4 regions of the Paenibacillus sp. FSL R7-0345 genome follow, and region 1 is predicted to be linked to each of the others. Evidence: riboswitches for the same ligand, from Rfam matches in the RefSeq annotation. Region 1 holds a riboswitch; each other region holds the start of a gene.
The links. Region 1 has a riboswitch for cyclic di-AMP ahead of NST84_RS16025 (APC family permease). Riboswitches for the same ligand answer to the same signal wherever they lie in the genome.

Region 1 (4,349 bases):
CGGCCAAGGGGAGTATACATTCAGAATCAAAGATACCGGTATCGGCATTTCACCCGATAAGCTGCCGCTTCTGTTTCAGCCGTTTACCCAGCTGGATGCTGGGTATAACCGGAAATATCCCGGTACAGGCCTGGGACTGGCGATTTGCAGAAAGCTGGTCGGGCTGATGAACGGCCAGATCCGGATTGAGTCAGAACCTGGAAGAGGAACTGAGGTTATATTCACGCTTACACTCCAGTCGGCCGGGAAAGACTATAGCAGGGAAGCCATGGGGCAGCAGCTAAAAACGGAAGCCGTGTAAGCTCTTGTTTGCCAAAGTGAGAAGTTTAATTATATAATTTTAAATTATATGATTTATATTTATTGTCCCGCAGGACAGAAAGGAACTCTCACTTGGGCAAAAACAAACGTAAAAGCGCTGCTCTCCCCCAAAAGAGCAAAAATGAGGAACTTGTAGCGCGGATGGAACAGCAGAAGAAGAAAACATTGATAGTGATTGTTGCGACAATCGCATTGGTTGTCATTATTTTTGTGGGATTATTTATGCTGGCCGCAAGAGACTCATCAACAGGAACTTCAGCCGCACCGGTTGAATTCAACTACAGTGAAATGTCAAGACTTGGCAGTGAGAATGCACCTGTCAAAATCGTCGAATTTGGCGATTACAAATGTCCGGCTTGTGCCCAGTTCGCAGGTGTCATTAAGCCGCAGATTGTTCAGGAGTATGTAAATCAGGATAAAGCCGCTTTATATTTTGCAAACCTGGCCTTTATCGGAGATGATTCCAAAACCGCTGCCCTCGCAGCCTTGTCTGTCTATAATCAGAACAGCGATGCATTCTGGACCTACTATGATGCTCTTTATGCTAATCAGGGTGACGAGAACAAGGAATGGGCGACTGCAGACTTCCTGGTGGAGCTGGCGCAGAAAGAGAATCTGCCAATCGACTTCGATCTGCTCCGCAAAGACATTGAAGACAAAACCTATAATAGCCAGGTGGAGAGCGAGATTCAGCTAGCCTCGGCCTCCGGAGTATCTTCAACCCCGACTATATTTGTAAACGGGGTAATGGTGAACGAGCCGTTTAACATGGAAGCTATTGACGCCCAGATCCAGGCTGCTACTGAAGCAGCGGCTGCCGAGTGATGAGGTTTTCTGCCTTCTGCCGCCGCCATTGTCTGTATCTGGCCTGGTTTGTTTCCATTATTGCTGTTGCCGGCAGCCTGTACCTTAGTGAGGTGCTGAAATATGAGCCCTGCAAGCTGTGCTGGTTTCAGCGGATCTTCATGTACCCGCAGCTATTTTTGCTGGGAATTGCCACGTATCGCGGGGATAAAAAGATTATTCCGTACGTGTTACCTTTAAGTATCATTGGCGGAAGCATCTCTATATACCATTATGCCGAGCAGAAGATTCCTGCGCTGAGCAAGGTGCTTCCATGTACAGTTGGCGTTCCCTGCAATCAGGATTATATTAATCTTTTAGGCTTCATTACCATCCCTTTAATGGCACTTACAGCCTTCACCCTGATTACCGTTTTATTGTGGACAGGACGCAAGGATGCGGACGGGGAATAGGCAGCAGACAGGCGGAATTTAAAGCATAAAATTTTCCTGAATTTTTTGTCACAAATAACATCCAAAACACGATAAAACCATGAGACAGAGGGATAATGCAAGAGAATGAAAGCCCGACTTATCCCGGGTCCTGGAATCGCGTGTTTTGGATGTTTTTTCATTCCTTTTCATTTGTTTCACAGCTTTACTGGAAAAGCTTTGTAGACTATCATTAAGCCTTGTGAGAAGTTGAATACGCGCTGAATTTTCCGTAGGGAAATCGGGGGAACCATACTCGGCCGCAAGGCCGTCGGGGTGAATCGGAGACAGGCCGAAAAGGCTGTAACCGTAGGGCTTTCCACAGCCCGAATCCGCCAGCTAACCTCGTAAGCAAAGGTGGGATAATGACCATGCGCTAGGCATGCGGATCATTTCCGTATGCTTATTTTTGTGCCTGCATTTATGAAAATTCACCTATGAAAACGATGAAAACAGCGCACGGTATAACCGGTTCAACTAACAAAGAGAGGAACTGTTACAACAATGGTAAGCAAGGTAAAACGACTATTGATCGGACGTCCGATGAAGTCAGATGAACTCGATCATGAAAAGTTATCCAAGGTGAAAGCACTGGCTGTCCTGTCTTCTGATGCGCTCTCGTCTGTGGCCTACGGAACGGAACAAATTCTCCTGGTACTGGTGGCTGCAGGCTTCACTGCCATCTGGTACTCATTGCCAATCGCGCTTGCCGTATTGGGTCTGCTGGCCATACTCATTTTATCCTACCGGCAGACGATTTTTGCTTATCCGCAAGGCGGAGGGGCCTACATCGTAGCCAAAAGCAATCTGGGTGTTCCTACCGGCCTGTTAGCCGGCGGCTCTTTATTAGTAGATTATATACTTACTGTTGCGGTTAGCGCTTCGGCGGGTACGGACGCGATTACATCGGCTTTTCCAGGCTTGCATGATCATACGGTGCTTATTGCAGTTTCTGTTATTATATTGCTTACTATTGTCAATCTGCGCGGGGTTACGGAGTCTGCTTCTTTTATCGCAATCCCGGTATATTTGTTCGTCGGCTCGATCTTTTTCCTGATTGTTGCGGGTGTGTTTAAATACTTGACGGGGGGCGCCCATGCCAGTGTGCCTGAGATCGGCTCGGCGGTATCCAATGTCAGCCTGTTCCTGCTGCTAAAGGCGTTCAGCTCCGGCTGTTCGGCCTTGACCGGGGTAGAGGCAGTATCCAATGCCATTCCGAACTTTAAAGCTCCTGCTGAAAAAAATGCCGCCAAAACCCTGATGATGATGGGGCTTATTCTCGGCGTAATGTTCACAGGCATCACCCTGCTGGCTTACTGGTACGGTGTTACACCGGATGAAAAAGCCACAGTTGTTTCACAAATTGCCGAATCGACCTTCGGCCGCGGCGGTTTGTACTTCTTCATCCAAGGAATTACGGCTGTCATCCTGTTCCTGGCAGCAAATACTGCTTACTCGGCATTCCCGCTGCTGGCCTTCATGTTTGCCAAGGATAAATATTTGCCGCATGCCTTTATGGTCCGCGGAGACCGGCTGGGCTTTTCTAACGGGATTATTTTCCTCGGTGTGCTGTCGGCGGTGCTGGTGGCTGCTTTTCACGGAAATACAGAAGGTCTGATTCCGCTCTACGCTGTCGGTGTATTTATCCCGTTCACTTTATCGCAGCTGGGAATGATGGTGCACTGGTTCAAAACAAGACCAAAGGGCTGGCAGAACAAATTTGCGGTGAATACCGTTGGTATGCTGACTACGCTCACTATTACGCTGATCTTCATTATTACGAAATTCTCCAGCGTATGGATGGCGTTCATCTTCCTGCCGGTTGTTATGTTCGTGTTTCACCGGATTCACCGTCATTATCTCAACACGGCAGACCAGCTGCGGATTTGCCCGGCAACCGATAAGCCTTGTATTAAAGGAAGTACAGTAGTCGTGCCTGTTGCCGGTGTGACCCGTGCTGTACTGCATTCGATCAGCTATGCCAAGTCTTTGACGGATAATGTGGTAGCAGTATATGTAGGCTTTGATGAGGAAGAGATTCATAAAATGGAGCAGAAGTGGGAGGAGTGGAATCCTGGCGTGCGCCTGATTGTCCTGCGTTCCCGGTACCGGAGCATTATCCGTCCGCTCGTCAAGTTTATTGATACCGTCGAGTGGAAAACCGCTTCAACGGATCATATTACAGTGCTGATTCCGCAATTTATTACGAAGCACTGGTGGCAGGCCATTCTGCATAATCAGACCAGCCTGTTCATCCGTTCCTATCTGATGAATCAAAAGGATATCGTTGTAGCGACAGTACCTTACCATTTGCACAAATAGACAGGTGACATGAAGAAACAGCTGCTTCCGTTGATGACGGGGCGGCTTTTTTATGCACTCTTGTACAACTTTCATATATTTGCGATAATAATAATTGAGAACCAATATCAGTTGAATGATAAACAATTTCAATTGCCCTGGCACTGAAATTCATACATACCCAAAAATCACAACCATTATTAAGGAGTGGAGATAATGTCAGAACGTTTGAACACGGAACAGCTAAGTATCGGGTACGCGGAAGCAACGATTGTCAAAGGGTTGAACCTGTCGCTGCCTACAGGGAAAATTACAGCGCTGGTTGGAGCTAACGGCTCCGGTAAGTCTACGATTCTGAAAACAATGGCCCGGATTATGAAGCCCAAGAGCGGAAGCGTAATGCTGGACGGGAAGTCCATTCATACCCTGTCGACCAAAGAGGTGGCCCGCCAG
Region 2 (4,349 bases), 1.2 Mb from region 1:
TTGTTGTGCCAAAGACAAAAAGGGGCATGAAAGGGACCTCAGCCGTGGCAGCCGTCCTGCTGCTGCTGCTTGTTATTCTGATGGGCCTTAAATCGGAGGCCGTATATACTTATGTATCTCAAGCCGGTGAAGTCCTGTCCACCCCGGCGCTTTATATTGAATCCGTGATGAAGGAGTAGAGGGAATGTTTCTGCAAATTCTGCTTAACCTGTTAATTGCCTTCTTGTGGATGTTTATTAATAATGATCTTTCTGTCTCCAGCTTCATCCTCGGTTATTTGCTTGGTGTTGCTATCTTGCTGCTTCTGCGGAGGCTGCGTCATACTCCGTTTTACCTCAGACGCTTATGGGCTGTGGTGAAGCTGCTGCTTATTTTTGTCCGGGAGCTGACGATTTCGAACTTTGTAGTCATCGGTCATATTATCCGGCCTAAACTGGCCATACGCCCCGGGATATTTGCTTATGAGACCAAGCTGTCTTCAGCGTGGGAGGTCACTCTGCTGTCCTGCCTGATCTGTCTGACTCCGGGAACCCTAACACTCGATGTTTCAGCAGACAACAAAATCCTCTATATCCATGCCATTGATATTAAGGATGCTGAGGAGATGGTACTGCAAATCAGAAGGAGCTTTGAGCAAACGATCATGGAGGTGACCCGTGGATGAACGAGCCGATATTAATGACTGCCCTGGTCATTCTGGCCCTCGCACTGCTCGCCTGCTTGTTCCGTTTATTGAAAGGGCCGACCCGCTCTGACCGGATTGCCGCACTGGATACAATCGGCATTCATGTGCTGGCAATCATTGCGGTGGTCTGTATGCTGCTGGACACACAGGATTTCCTGGAAATTATATTGGTGATCGGAATTCTTACCTTTATTGGAACTACGGCACTGGCCAGATATATTGAACGCGGCGTTGTGATCGAAGAGGAGGCAGGTGAACAGCATGATCGTTGAAATGCTCGGCAAAATTCTCGTTCTGGCGGGTGCCATTTTCTGCGGACTCAGTGCGTTTGGTTTAGTCCGGCTGCCTGATGTGTACCTGCGTTCACATGCGGCAACCAAAAGTGCGACGTTTGGTGTTTTATGCGTCCTGGGAGGCGCATTTCTGTACTTTCTTTTCGCGGACGGCACGATCAGCATTAAGCTGCTGCTCGCGATCCTGTTTGTGTTTATCACCTCTCCGGTTGCGGGGCACCTGAACGGCAGGGCGGCCTACCGTTCAGGTGTGCCGCTGTGGCGCGGAAGCGTCAGGGATGACCTGAAATCCCCGCAGGAGAACCGCAGTGAAGATAACCGTTAAGATTAAGTAAACGCTAAATACCATAAAAGGAAGCGGGGGAACCACCAATTCCGGGGTGAATCTCGAGCAATCGAGTAGGGCTCTCTTTCGGCCCGAATCCGTCAGCTAACCCCGTAAGCGTAATGAAAGGGGATTTATGCGCAATGCGGTATATTGAAGCCTTTCAGCATATATCCGGTGACTAGGAGGAGAATCAGTGATTATAGCCACTCAGCCATACTATAAAGTTGAACGGATTGTAACTGCTGACAGTATCGAGACCGTAGTTCATCAGCGGTCACTCTGCCTGTATGCTAACCGGATTGAATCGGCTTACCGGGAATTTCCGCTGGCAGAAATATTTGATGTTTCCTTCAGGGATCTTGGACAAGGGCATGGTGTGCTATATTTGCATACGAAGCATGGGGTCTATGCTTATCCTGTAGATTCGGCCGTGGAATCATTTATCACAGAGGTAAAGAGTTTGCTTGCTTAAATGCTCCTCAGCATTGAGTTTGTGTATAATCCCGTCAGCTTTCAGCTGGCGGGATTTTGCATGAAATCATTGGTTCTGGCAACACTACCCTTACCAGAATCAGGAGAACGGCCAAGGGGGATTATCCATGAGAAGCAATGATCAGAAAAGCAACCGGGATAAGGAGCAGAACGCAGTGAGCGGTCCGCTGGGAGCGGATTCATCGCTGAACGCTTCCATCATCACCCGTATCCTGGGGGAGAGTTCCGATCTGACGGTCCGCTCACTTGGGGTAGGACGAACACAGGGGGAAAAGGACATTACGGACTGTCAGATCCGGCTGGTTTATCTGGACGGGATGGTGGATAATCAGACGCTGCAGGAAAGTATCATTCCGGCTATCCAGAATATCGGACTGGTTCCTTTGGAAACCGATCTGATTGAGCTGTTCTCCAGGGAAATTCTGCCGGTGGGTCAGGTGAGCACGGTAGATAATTTCCCGCATGCGGTACGAACTGTCCTCACAGGCTGCCTGCTGCTGATGATTGACGGGTATGTGCAGGGGTTATCCCTATCCATACAAGGCTATGAAAAACGCAGTATTGAGGAACCCAAAACCCAGGCGGTTATTAGAGGACCCCAGGAGGCATTCACCGAGGATCTGCGCACCAATACTACGATGATCCGTCGTAAAATGAAGAACGAACGGCTGCGTATTGAAACACATACCGCCGGGCAGATGACGCAGACTGATATTTCCGTGATGTACATCGACGGTATTGCGGAGCAGCAATTATTGGATCAGGTCTGGAAGCTGATTGATCATTTGACATTAAAGACGGTACTGGAGGGGGAGTATATCGAAGAATATCTGCAGAGTAATAAAGGGACTATTTTCCCTACTGTGCTGAACACAGAACGGCCGGATACGGTGACCGCAGGCCTTTCAGAGGGACGGATTGCCCTGTTTGTCGACGGCTCCCCCTTTGCAATTGTTTTGCCCTCTATGTTTCTGGACTTTATTCAATCTGCTGAAGACAGCTACCAGCCTTATCTGTTCGCCAGCTTTATCCGGATATTGCGTATGGTTGCGGGCGGGATCAGCCTTATAGCTCCGGCTATCTATATCGCAATCACTACCTTCCATCAGGACCTGCTGCCCACTCAATTGCTGCTTAGCCTGATGTTCCAGCGCGAGGGTGTCCCGTTTCCGGCATTCGTAGAGGCGATCCTGATGGAAATCACTTTTGAAATTATCCGGGAAGCGGGCATCCGGATGCCGCGTAATATCGGACAGGCTGTCTCTATTGTAGGAACCATCGTAGTAGGACAAGCGGCTGTGGATGCCGGATTTGTATCGGCAGCAATGGTCATTGTGGTTGCCATTACCGGCATTTCAAGCTTTGTCATTCCCGCATATAATATGTCGATTGCCTTCCGGCTGGTGCGCTTTCTATTTATGGGGGTAGCGGCCTCTTTCGGTATTTTTGGACTGACCATTTGCTTTTGTGCGCTGGCGGTGCATCTGTGCAGTCTTGATTCCATGGGTATTCCTTATATGCGGCCTTACGCGCCTTACTTGAAGAATGAACAGGTTGACGGTCTAATCAGGGCGCCTTACTGGCTTCGCAACAAGCTCAAAAAAACCAAGGGCAGACAATCGGCATGAAAAGAACTGTGCTGGTTGTATGGACAGCCGTACTGATGACACTGGTGCTGTCCGGCTGCTGGAGCCGCAAAGAGTTGAATGAGCTGGCGGTGTCAATCGGTCTGGGCATCGACCAGACGGAGAACGGGTACCTCGTCACCACGCAGATTGTTGCTCCCCGCCAGGCCGCTTCGGGTGCGGGCGGAGCAAACGGCCCGCCCGCCCTGGTTATGGCTACTGAGGAGAGTACAGTGATTGAGGCGCTGCGCAAGCTGACCACTAAGCTGCCGCGTAAAATATATCTTTCCCATTTAAGCATTCTGCTGATTGATGAGTCCATTGCCAGAGAGGGGGTGCTGGATTCACTTGATTTTCTGTTCCGGGATCATGAGGTGCGGCCCAACTTCAATGTGGTTATCGTCCGCAACGGCACTGCACATGATGCCTTGTCAATACTGACCCCGCTGGAGCAAATGCCTGCCCGGGACATGTTTGATTCCCTGAATGAATCGGAAAAGGTATGGGCGCCGACAGCGGCGGTCCGGCTGCTTGATCTGATGAAGTGGTTTAATACAGAAGGGCAGCAGGCGGTATTGACTGGTCTTAAGGTCGTGGGGGACATAGAAAAGGGGATGAGCAAAGACAATATCTCCGTTCTGGACAGCCCTGCTAAATTTGAATATTCAGGCATAGGGGTCATGAAAGATGATGTCCTGCTGGGCTGGCTGAATGAGAGTGACAGCAAGGCTTATAACTATGTAACAGGAAAAGTCAAATCAACGGTAGGCAAAGTAGATTGTCCGAATCAAAAAGGGAAGTTTGTTATGGAGCTGATCAATTCCCGCACCAAAATCATTCCCGGACTGAAAGCGGGCGGACCCTCGGCAACCGTTGAGGTTTCCATTGAAGCCAATATCGCTGAAGTGGAGTGTAAGCTGGATCTA
Region 3 (4,349 bases), 3.3 Mb from region 1:
TCATCGTTGTCTTCAGCATCAGTAGCAACTGCATGGTAAGCATCTGTGCTCATGATCCGTTTGGCGCCAACGTAGCGGTTGACGTAGTAGCTGTCACTCAGCGAGCTGATAGTTACGCCCTTTGAGCTTGAAGCATGTGCGAATTTGCCTTCTCCGACATAAATGCCGACATGGGATACACCGCGGCCGCTTGTATTAAAGAATACAAGATCGCCTTCCCGCAGATTATCACGGGAGATAGCAGTACCCATCTGGTATTGGGAGCCGGATTGATGCGGCAGGTTAATGCCGATCTTATCAAATACGTACATGGTGAAACCGGAGCAGTCAAAACCATTAGTCGATACTCCGCCGGATACGTACTTGGTACCGATGGCCTTATCGATGACTTTATCCATCTTGGAATCAGCGAAAGCGCTTCCTGCCCCGATGGTAAGCATAATAGAAAAGCTGAGTAGTGCGGCGGCTAACTTCTTCTTCAAAAGTAAATACCCCTTCCAAATGCCTACGAGGTTAGCTTAAGGGTTCGGTTGAAGGTCCCCTATGACCCCTCTGTGAATAGGAGGTCAATTCACCCAAAATCGGTTCCCCCGTTTCCCTTATTTCGTAAGGGAACTCGGCACGACTGTTGATTAGATTAGCTGGCAGAACATTATGACAAAACGTTTGAAAAACCCGGTTGAATAATTACAAAAATGTTACTAAAAGCTCACTGCGATAATTGTAGCAAAGACAGAGGCCGTTGGCAATCACTTAAAACATATTAGTGCATAATATTCGCGCTTTTTAAGAGAGCATTCTGCTTAATAAGGCTCAAATTTACATGCAAAGTAAGCCTTTTCTGAAATAATGTTGGAATTTTTAGTAAGAGGGGTGTTTCATAAGCCCTAAACATGTGTAAAAGAAAGAATAAGGATAAAAAAGGAAAACCCGGAGCTGATTACGGCAATAATCAAGTCCGGGCCATATAAGTTACAATTATGTGTCAGAGGTTATAGTTGTGGGGAATGTTCAATCGTAAGCGACAGCCTGGTAAGCTGTTGTGCTCATTACGCGTTTGGCGCCAACGTAGCGGTTGGCCCAGTAAGCCTGACTAAGCGAACTGATGATTACACCCTTTGAGCTGGAGGACTGTGCAAATTTTCCTTGACCGACGTAAATACCGACATGTGAGACGCCGCTGCCCAGCGTATTGAAGAATACGAGATCGCCGGCACGCAGATTGCTTTTGGAAACAGCTGTTCCTACACTGTACTGTGCTTTGGAGGTACGGGGCAGAGTAAGACCGATGCTCTTGAATACGTACTTTGTAAATCCGGAGCAGTCGAATCCGGCAGTGCTTGTTCCTCCGGTTTTATAAGATACTCCGATGGTTTTAGCGATAACGGTATCCATTTTGGAGTCAGCAGAGACACTTCCGGCCCCCATAGTGAACACCATCACAAGACCCAGCGCTGCTGCGGTGCATTTCTTTTTTAGGTGTGTACGAAAAAATGTGTGACTTTTCAAAAGATGTACTCCTTCCAAGGCCTGCGAGGTTAGCTTAAGGATTCGGTAGAAGGTTCCCCTATGACCCCTCTAAAGCGAGATCAATTCACCCAAAATATGGTTCCCCCACTTCCCGGTGCTGGGAATTTGGCGTTTTATGCACCAGAACAGTGACTGTTGATTGACAATGTTGAAGTGTATAAGGTACATACAGTTAGTCGAAATAGTTTCAAAAGATTACAAAGTTGTTACTAATGGTACAGGCATCATTGTATCAGAGGTTTTGATGTTTTGCAAATGCATTGTAATTCTAATACCAAGTACAAAAGAGTCACACCCCTGAAGCAGAGGCAGTGACTCTTTTAATATGCCGTTTTGGCGGAAAATTATTGTGGAAATGTTTTGCTGCTCCATAGATGATACTGGGCGGCGATTCCCCACATTTTGAACAGGGTGGACGGAAGCGGTGCAACCTGACGGAGAAGCAGCGCAGGCAGTCCCGGATAGAACAGACCCGTTAACGCGCACAGCAGCCATGTCAGCAGCCCACCTGCACCAAGCGCGATTGAAGCCCCTGTAGAAGGAACAAGCAGCCTCATATAAGTCAGCAGCGCGGAGAACATGCCTGTCCCGGCTGTATAACCGAATTGCATGTAGAGCAGTACAGTACGGATGATATACAGATACAGCATCCAGGCCAGCAGATAAGGCACAAGCTTCAGCAGGAGCCTATAATCGAGAAGCCCGCCTAACAGCAGGTTATACATTTTGGGCAGCAGCCAGTAAAATGGAAGCGCCGAGAGCGCCCATTCAGCTAGACTGAAGATAAACACCGGGAGCCCGTAAAGCTTCATCCCCGGGAAAAAGAACAGTCCGCGCTCCCCCCTGCGCTCCTGATGCAGCTCATGCAGCAGACCGGCGCGGATAAAGGGGGAGAGCAGCAGCCGCAGCAGAGACAGCCCGAGCAGCAGCCAGAGCCAGCGCTGGACCCCCGGATCTGCACCCAGGGCGGCCTGCCCTTCGATGTAATACAGCAGCCTGCCCAGTCCGCTGCCGCCGGCATGGGTGTCCGGATAACGCAGCAGGACCGGAATGACAGCTGACCTGACGAACCTGTACAAAAAATAGCCCCAGAGCAGCCGGTAGATAAAAAGCAGAATCAGAATATAAAATTGCTCCTTCATGCTGATCCAGCTGCGGGAAATCGCTCTTTTCACTATCCTTCACCTCACCAGACTAGAGTTCCGAGCAGAGTTTCAAGCAGTTTGGTTACACTTAGCGTCCAGCGCGAGAGCGTCTTCGGCGCAAGCTCGGCCAGCATGAAATTATTAAGATGCTTAGCCTCCAGGAGAATGGAGTGTCCGGGATCAATGTCAACAGAGGCCAGAGGGGCTTTGTAGGATAGCTGAAAAGCAGTCGTTTTCTGCTCTCCGTTCCAGAATTGCTGTACCGTGTACCCGTCGGTGAAGGTGAATTTGACCGGAACATTGGCATAGCTGCTGCCCTTATTGCTAACCTCCACCGTAGCCTCATAGCGGGCTTCTCCGCCGTCCGGACTGTTTTTGGCAGTGCTGGTGGTAATGCGGTCTACGGAAAAATCGGGTGCTCCGCCGCTGTATACATACTGGTCAAAGTAAGTCTGCCATGACTGCTTGGTTACTTTTTCGACAACTTTTTGAAAATCAGCCGTAGACGGATGTTTGAACCTGTATTTACGGGCATAGGACAGCATGATGGCATCCATGGTTTTGGTGCCGACCTGCTGCTCGATATCCTTGAGTACCAGCTTGCCGCGGATATATACATTGCGTGTGTAGCCGTCAGCAGCAGCATATTTCCAGGTCTCCAGATTTAGCGGCTGAGGGACCGTAACCAGGCTGGCCTGCAGCGTATTGTTGGAGCTGACCCCATACTCCTGCTCCATCAGGCGGTCTTCGGCGTAAGAGGTAAAGCTTTCATCCAGCCAGGCCTCTTCAAATTCGTTACTGGCCACCATGCCGTAGAAATACTGATGGCCAATCTCATGAATGACTGTACGCTCAAGTGACATGCCCGGCGAGCTTTCAGCTGCACCGAAGGCGGTAACCAGCGTCGGGTACTCCATTCCGCCTGCGCCGTTCCCTTCCTTGGGCGGAACCACAATTGACAGGGTGGAGTAAGGATAGGGGCCATACCATTTGCTGAACGCAGTCAGAGCAGCCTTGGCGGCCTGGAAATAACGCTCCTGCAGATCCTTGTGCAGCGGGTCCAGGTACAGCTTGATCCGTACACCGGGGACATTCGGGGCTGAGAAGGCTTCCTCGGCTACGACAAAATCGGGAGATGCGGTCCAGGCGAAGTCGTGCACATCATCAGCGTAGAACTTGTAGATCTTCCGGTCCTGCTTGATCTGGGCGCTTTTGACCGGAAAACCGGTAGCACCTACGATGTAGTTGGAAGGGACAGAGATGGTTACATTATAAATGCCGAAGTCACTGTAAAATTCTGAAGTACCATGGTATTGGTGAAGGTCCCAGCCTTCCTCTTTGACGGCTCTCGTCCCTTTAGGCTCGTATACGCTGAGTTTGGGAAACCACTGGCCGGCCATTACAAAATTTCCGGCAGTCCCCATACGGGCGAATATTTTGGGCAGCTTGACCTCAAACTGGATTTTAAGTGTTACACTTTCTCCGCCGTTTACCGGCTGGGGCAGATGCACCTTTACAAGCGTCTTGTCATTGACATTGCCGTCATCGGGCTGCACATACTGCATGCGCTGCATAAGGGAGATCCCTTCAGTAGTCCGGAGGTCAGTGATTGTCATGCTGCCGAAACCGTCCTCCGGCATCGAATCACCGCGCAGCTCACCGCCGGATTCCTTC
Region 4 (4,349 bases), 3.2 Mb from region 1:
GACCCGGTTCATAATTATGTCCACGTACAGGAAACCATTATCTGGCGGTTGATTAATACGAAGGAGTTTCAGCGTCTGCGGCGGATCCGCCAGCTCGGCACCTCCTACCTCACTTTCCATGGTGCAGAGCACAGCCGGTTCTCGCACTCGCTGGGGGTATATGAAATTACGCGGCGGATTATTTCGCAATTTGAACGGAGCGGTTATAAGGACTGGATGCCTGAAGAGAATCTGCTGACCCTATGTGCAGCTCTGCTGCATGATGTGGGGCATGGACCGTTCTCCCATTCCATAGAAGAAGCTTTTGAAATGAACCATGAGGACTGGACTTGCCGGATCATTCTGGAGGATACAGAGATTACCGCAATTCTGCGTGAGGTAGCTGAGGATTTTCCCGAGAAGGTCGCTTCTGTCATCTCCAAAACTTATGAGCACGAAATTGTAGTAAATCTGGTGTCGGGACCGCTTGATGCGGACCGGATGGATTATCTGCTCCGTGATGCCCACTATACCGGAGTTAACTACGGTACTATTGATATCGACCGGATCCTCAGAATGCTCCGCCCTTATAATGGCAGGGTTGTGGTCAAAGAATCAGGCATGCATGCTATAGAAGATTATCTGATGTCCCGGTACCAGATGTACTGGCAGGTTTATTTCCATCCGGTGACACGGAGCTCGGAAATTATTTTGCGGCAGATTTTCCGCAGGGCTAAGGAGCTTTTTGAGAGCGGGTACGCATTCGGGTTCATGATTGAGCCTTTAAAGGATTTGTTCAGGGGTGAGGTAACGGTCCAGCAGTATCTACTAATGGATGAAGCTATGATTCAGACGGTCTTTATGCAGTGGACACTGGAGCAGGATGAGCTGCTGAGCGACTTGTGCTGCCGGTTTATACACCGTAAACTGTATAAATATGTAGAGATCGAGAACCTGGACGCGGAGAGAATTGACGAAATCCGCCGCAGCTTTGCCGCAGCCGGGCTGAATGCAGAATACGACCTTGAAATTGATTTTCCGACAGATCTTCCCTATGATGTATTCCGTCCGGGAGATGCTTTCGACAGTAAACAGATTCTGCTGCTGGACCGCCATGACAGGCTGAAGGAAATCTCCGAGGTTTCCGATATTGTACGCTCTATCAGCGGAATTCACCGCGGCAGATACCACTTGTATTTCCCGCAGGACAAGCTGAATAAGGCACTTGCGCAGCTGCCAACGTCAGTGGCCGAGATTTTTGCAAAATAATACAAAAAAAGTTGGCATTCATCATAGAAATGAAGAAAGAAAGGAAGCTGCACTATGCGACTATTTGACACACATACCCATCTGGATGCTCCACAATTTGATGAAGACCGCGAGGAAGTGATCTCCCGGGCAAGGGAGGCCGGAGTAACAAAGATGATCAATATCGGTTTTAACCGGGAAACCATCCCCACAACCATGAAGCTGGCCGAGACCTATGATTATATTTATGCAGCTGTCGGCTGGCATCCGGTTGATGCTATTGACATGATGGAGGGGGATCTGGAATGGATCGCTTCGCTGTGCAGTCATCCGAAGGTGGTTGCCATCGGGGAAATCGGTCTGGATTATTACTGGGATACTTCTCCGAAAGAGGTACAGCATAAAGTACTCCGCAAGCAGATCGGGCTGGCCCGGGAGCTGAACATGCCAATCTGTATTCATAACCGTGATGCCCATGAGGACGTAGTAAGGATTTTGCGGGAAGAGAAGGCAAATGAAGTGGGCGGGGTTATGCACTCTTTCTCAGGCAGCTGGGAAACGGCAAAAATGTGTCTCGACCTGGACTTTCATCTGGGCTTCGGCGGGCCAATCACATTCAAGAACGCCAGGGTGCCCAAAGAGGTGCTGGCGAAGACGCCGCTGGACCGCCTGCTGATCGAAACAGACTCCCCCTATCTGACTCCACACCCCTTCAGAGGCAAGCGGAATGAGAGCAGTTATGTTAAATTAGTTGCAGAAGCAGCGGCGGAAATAAAAGGGATTGATTTACAGGAATTAGCGGAAATTACGTATGCGAACGCACTGGTACGATTTGGGATTGTCTGAAATCGGGAGGAAAACCGGTGAAAAAAGAAGTATAACCGATATATTAAATCATTTTAATCTTAAAATGGACGAATATTACAATATTTTAATCATTTTTTTGCGTAAACGTGGTTGAACCGTCCTTTACAACATGCATCAAAACAGGATATCATCTTTTCAGTGCAGTGAGCTGTTGTTACTGTGACAGTCACTGATTCATGGATCGTCTCGCTGAGTCTCCGTATGGAGAACGGGGGAACCAATATTGCACTGCCGCATGGGCGTACATAGAGTACAACACAAGATGTGCCGCAGACATTATTTGATTTCTTCACGTGGTCTTTGGGGTGAATTTGAGGGCAACCGCCGTGAGCGGGTGACCTGAGATAGGGCGTCTCTCTTATGCCCGAACCCGACAGCTAACCCCGTAAGCGCAAGTAAGAGAGGAAACCTCGTGCATAAACATTCCCGCGTATTCTAACACCCGGAGAAGCCACGAAAGAGTCCTCTATAGAACTCTTTTTGGCTTTTTTTGTTATGAATAATGCGGCTGTCCCCAGCATACTGTTATATAACAGGTTGTGGGAGTTCTTATGCCGGGCAGGCGATCCATGAGCAGGAAACGCTGAAGTTATGCGGGCGTATCCTGTTGCAATCTCAAACCTAGTTTCGTCAGATATGATTCAGTCAACTTTGATATACTATTTGGACGACGGGGCTATGTAAGGAGGATGGAGAGAATGGGCGTATTCCAACCAGAAGTATCCCATGATTCGCAATCATCCAGCAGGTCTTTCGCATTACGGTTAAAGCAGGTGAATCCTCGCGTACTTTCACTTGCAGGTGCGGTATCGATTGTTATCGCGCTGTTAATTCTGCTGTACGTACACGGCCAAGGCAATAAAGTAATTAACTTAGTAATAGACGGAGAAGTGCGTACGCTTGAAACGCGTGAATCGCTGCTCAGCGACGTGCTGGCTAAGGAACAGATTAGCCTTACAGCGCATGACCAAGTATCCATAGGCCTTAGCGATGAAATACAGGACGGCGACCGTGTTACGATTACCCGTGCGCAGAAGCTTACGCTTACTGCAGACGGCGCAACTAAGACGCTGTACACCACCGAGGAATCGCTCGGGGATGCCATATCCAAGCTGGGCTACAGTCTGGATGGCGACGACAAGATTTTCCCTTCGCTAGATACCGCAGTTACATCTGACATGAAAGTCAAGATTGTCCGTATTACCAAACAAACGGTACAGCAGACAGTAAGCTTGCCTTTCAAAGTCATCAAAACCGCAGATCCTTCCCTGTATAAGGGAGACGTAAGAGTTGCACAGGCAGGCAAGCCGGGCGCCATCATCCAGCATTACCAGAAGATCTATCAGGATGGTGAACTGGTCTCCAAGACCATGATCGGCAAGGAAGTGCAGACTGTGACCAAAGACAAGATTATTGCCGTTGGTACCAAGAAGCTTCCGACACCTGTTGTTGCTGCAGCAACAACCCCAACCCAAACCAAAACAACTACCTCCAGCTCTGCTAAAAAAGTAGCAGCAACAACGAACGTCGCGCATAAGGCAGGCGTAGACTTTGAGTACAAGAGAATGATCAAGAATGTTTCGATGACGGCTTACTCTTCAGAAGAGCCCGGTATTGGAACCAAGACGGCTTCTGGAACACGCGTAACTGAAGGCCGTACCATTGCTGTAGATCCGGATGTAATACCTATCGGCTGGTGGGTGTACATTGAGGGATTGGGATTCCGCCGTGCAGAGGATACAGGCGGTGCCATTAAAGGCAACAAGATCGATGTCTACTACGATTCACTAAGCCACGCCCGTAATTTCGGACGGAAGTCCCGGACGGTATACGTCATTGGACCAGTGAAGCCGGAGCTGAATTAAGGCCACGTCTTTTGCAAATTAGCGGTTTATAAGATATAGTGGGGATAGCACTTTATGAACGGGCTAGCTCATCACTTATACATTCTTTAGCCAAAAAGAAGAGGAGCGAATCCTCTTCTTTTTGTGTTGTAAGGGAAGGAGCATATATATATGATCAAGGAATTAATTGTAGTGGAAGGCAAAAGCGATACGGTTGCCGTTAAACGGGCGGTGGAGGCCGATACGATAGAGACGGGCGGTTCAGCAGTGGACCGCAAGGTAATTGCCAAGATTGCGCTGGCAATGGAACGCAGAGGGGTAATCATCCTTACCGATCCCGACCATGCCGGTGAACGGATACGCAAGATTGTCTCGTCCAAGGTGCCGGGCTGCAAGCATGCCTTTATTCCT

Region 2: it holds a riboswitch for cyclic di-AMP, as region 1 does, so the genes downstream of both, NST84_RS11025 (hypothetical protein) here and NST84_RS16025 (APC family permease) in region 1, are expected to answer to the same signal.
Region 3: it holds a riboswitch for cyclic di-AMP, as region 1 does, so the genes downstream of both, NST84_RS00515 (C40 family peptidase) here and NST84_RS16025 (APC family permease) in region 1, are expected to answer to the same signal.
Region 4: it holds a riboswitch for cyclic di-AMP, as region 1 does, so the genes downstream of both, NST84_RS00155 (G5 domain-containing protein) here and NST84_RS16025 (APC family permease) in region 1, are expected to answer to the same signal.

What each region holds. Positions count from the first base shown of each region.
Region 1 is NZ_CP152002.1:3,794,186-3,798,534, reverse strand. It holds gene NST84_RS16040 (ATP-binding protein) at 1-301, shown strand, start outside; gene NST84_RS16035 (thioredoxin domain-containing protein) at 394-1,146, shown strand; gene NST84_RS16030 (disulfide oxidoreductase) at 1,146-1,577, shown strand; cyclic di-AMP (ydaO/yuaA leader) riboswitch at 1,805-1,964, shown strand; gene NST84_RS16025 (APC family permease) at 2,100-3,917, shown strand; gene NST84_RS16020 (ABC transporter ATP-binding protein) at 4,113-4,349, shown strand, end outside.
Region 2 is NZ_CP152002.1:2,643,374-2,647,722, forward strand. It holds gene NST84_RS11005 (Na+/H+ antiporter subunit D) at 1-179, shown strand, start outside; gene NST84_RS11010 (Na+/H+ antiporter subunit E) at 185-664, shown strand; gene NST84_RS11015 (Na(+)/H(+) antiporter subunit F1) at 661-957, shown strand; gene mnhG (monovalent cation/H(+) antiporter subunit G) at 947-1,303, shown strand; cyclic di-AMP (ydaO/yuaA leader) riboswitch at 1,305-1,439, shown strand; gene NST84_RS11025 (hypothetical protein) at 1,500-1,778, shown strand; gene NST84_RS11030 (spore germination protein) at 1,906-3,426, shown strand; gene NST84_RS11035 (Ger(x)C family spore germination protein) at 3,423-4,349, shown strand, end outside.
Region 3 is NZ_CP152002.1:106,376-110,724, forward strand. It holds gene NST84_RS00510 (C40 family peptidase) at 1-440, opposite strand, end outside; cyclic di-AMP (ydaO/yuaA leader) riboswitch at 488-632, opposite strand; gene NST84_RS00515 (C40 family peptidase) at 1,012-1,440, opposite strand; cyclic di-AMP (ydaO/yuaA leader) riboswitch at 1,513-1,651, opposite strand; gene NST84_RS00520 (hypothetical protein) at 1,875-2,705, opposite strand; gene NST84_RS00525 (M1 family aminopeptidase) at 2,717-4,349, opposite strand, start outside.
Region 4 is NZ_CP152002.1:33,102-37,450, forward strand. It holds gene NST84_RS00145 (HD domain-containing protein) at 1-1,248, shown strand, start outside; gene NST84_RS00150 (TatD family hydrolase) at 1,303-2,073, shown strand; cyclic di-AMP (ydaO/yuaA leader) riboswitch at 2,272-2,501, shown strand; gene NST84_RS00155 (G5 domain-containing protein) at 2,793-3,959, shown strand; gene rnmV (ribonuclease M5) at 4,110-4,349, shown strand, end outside.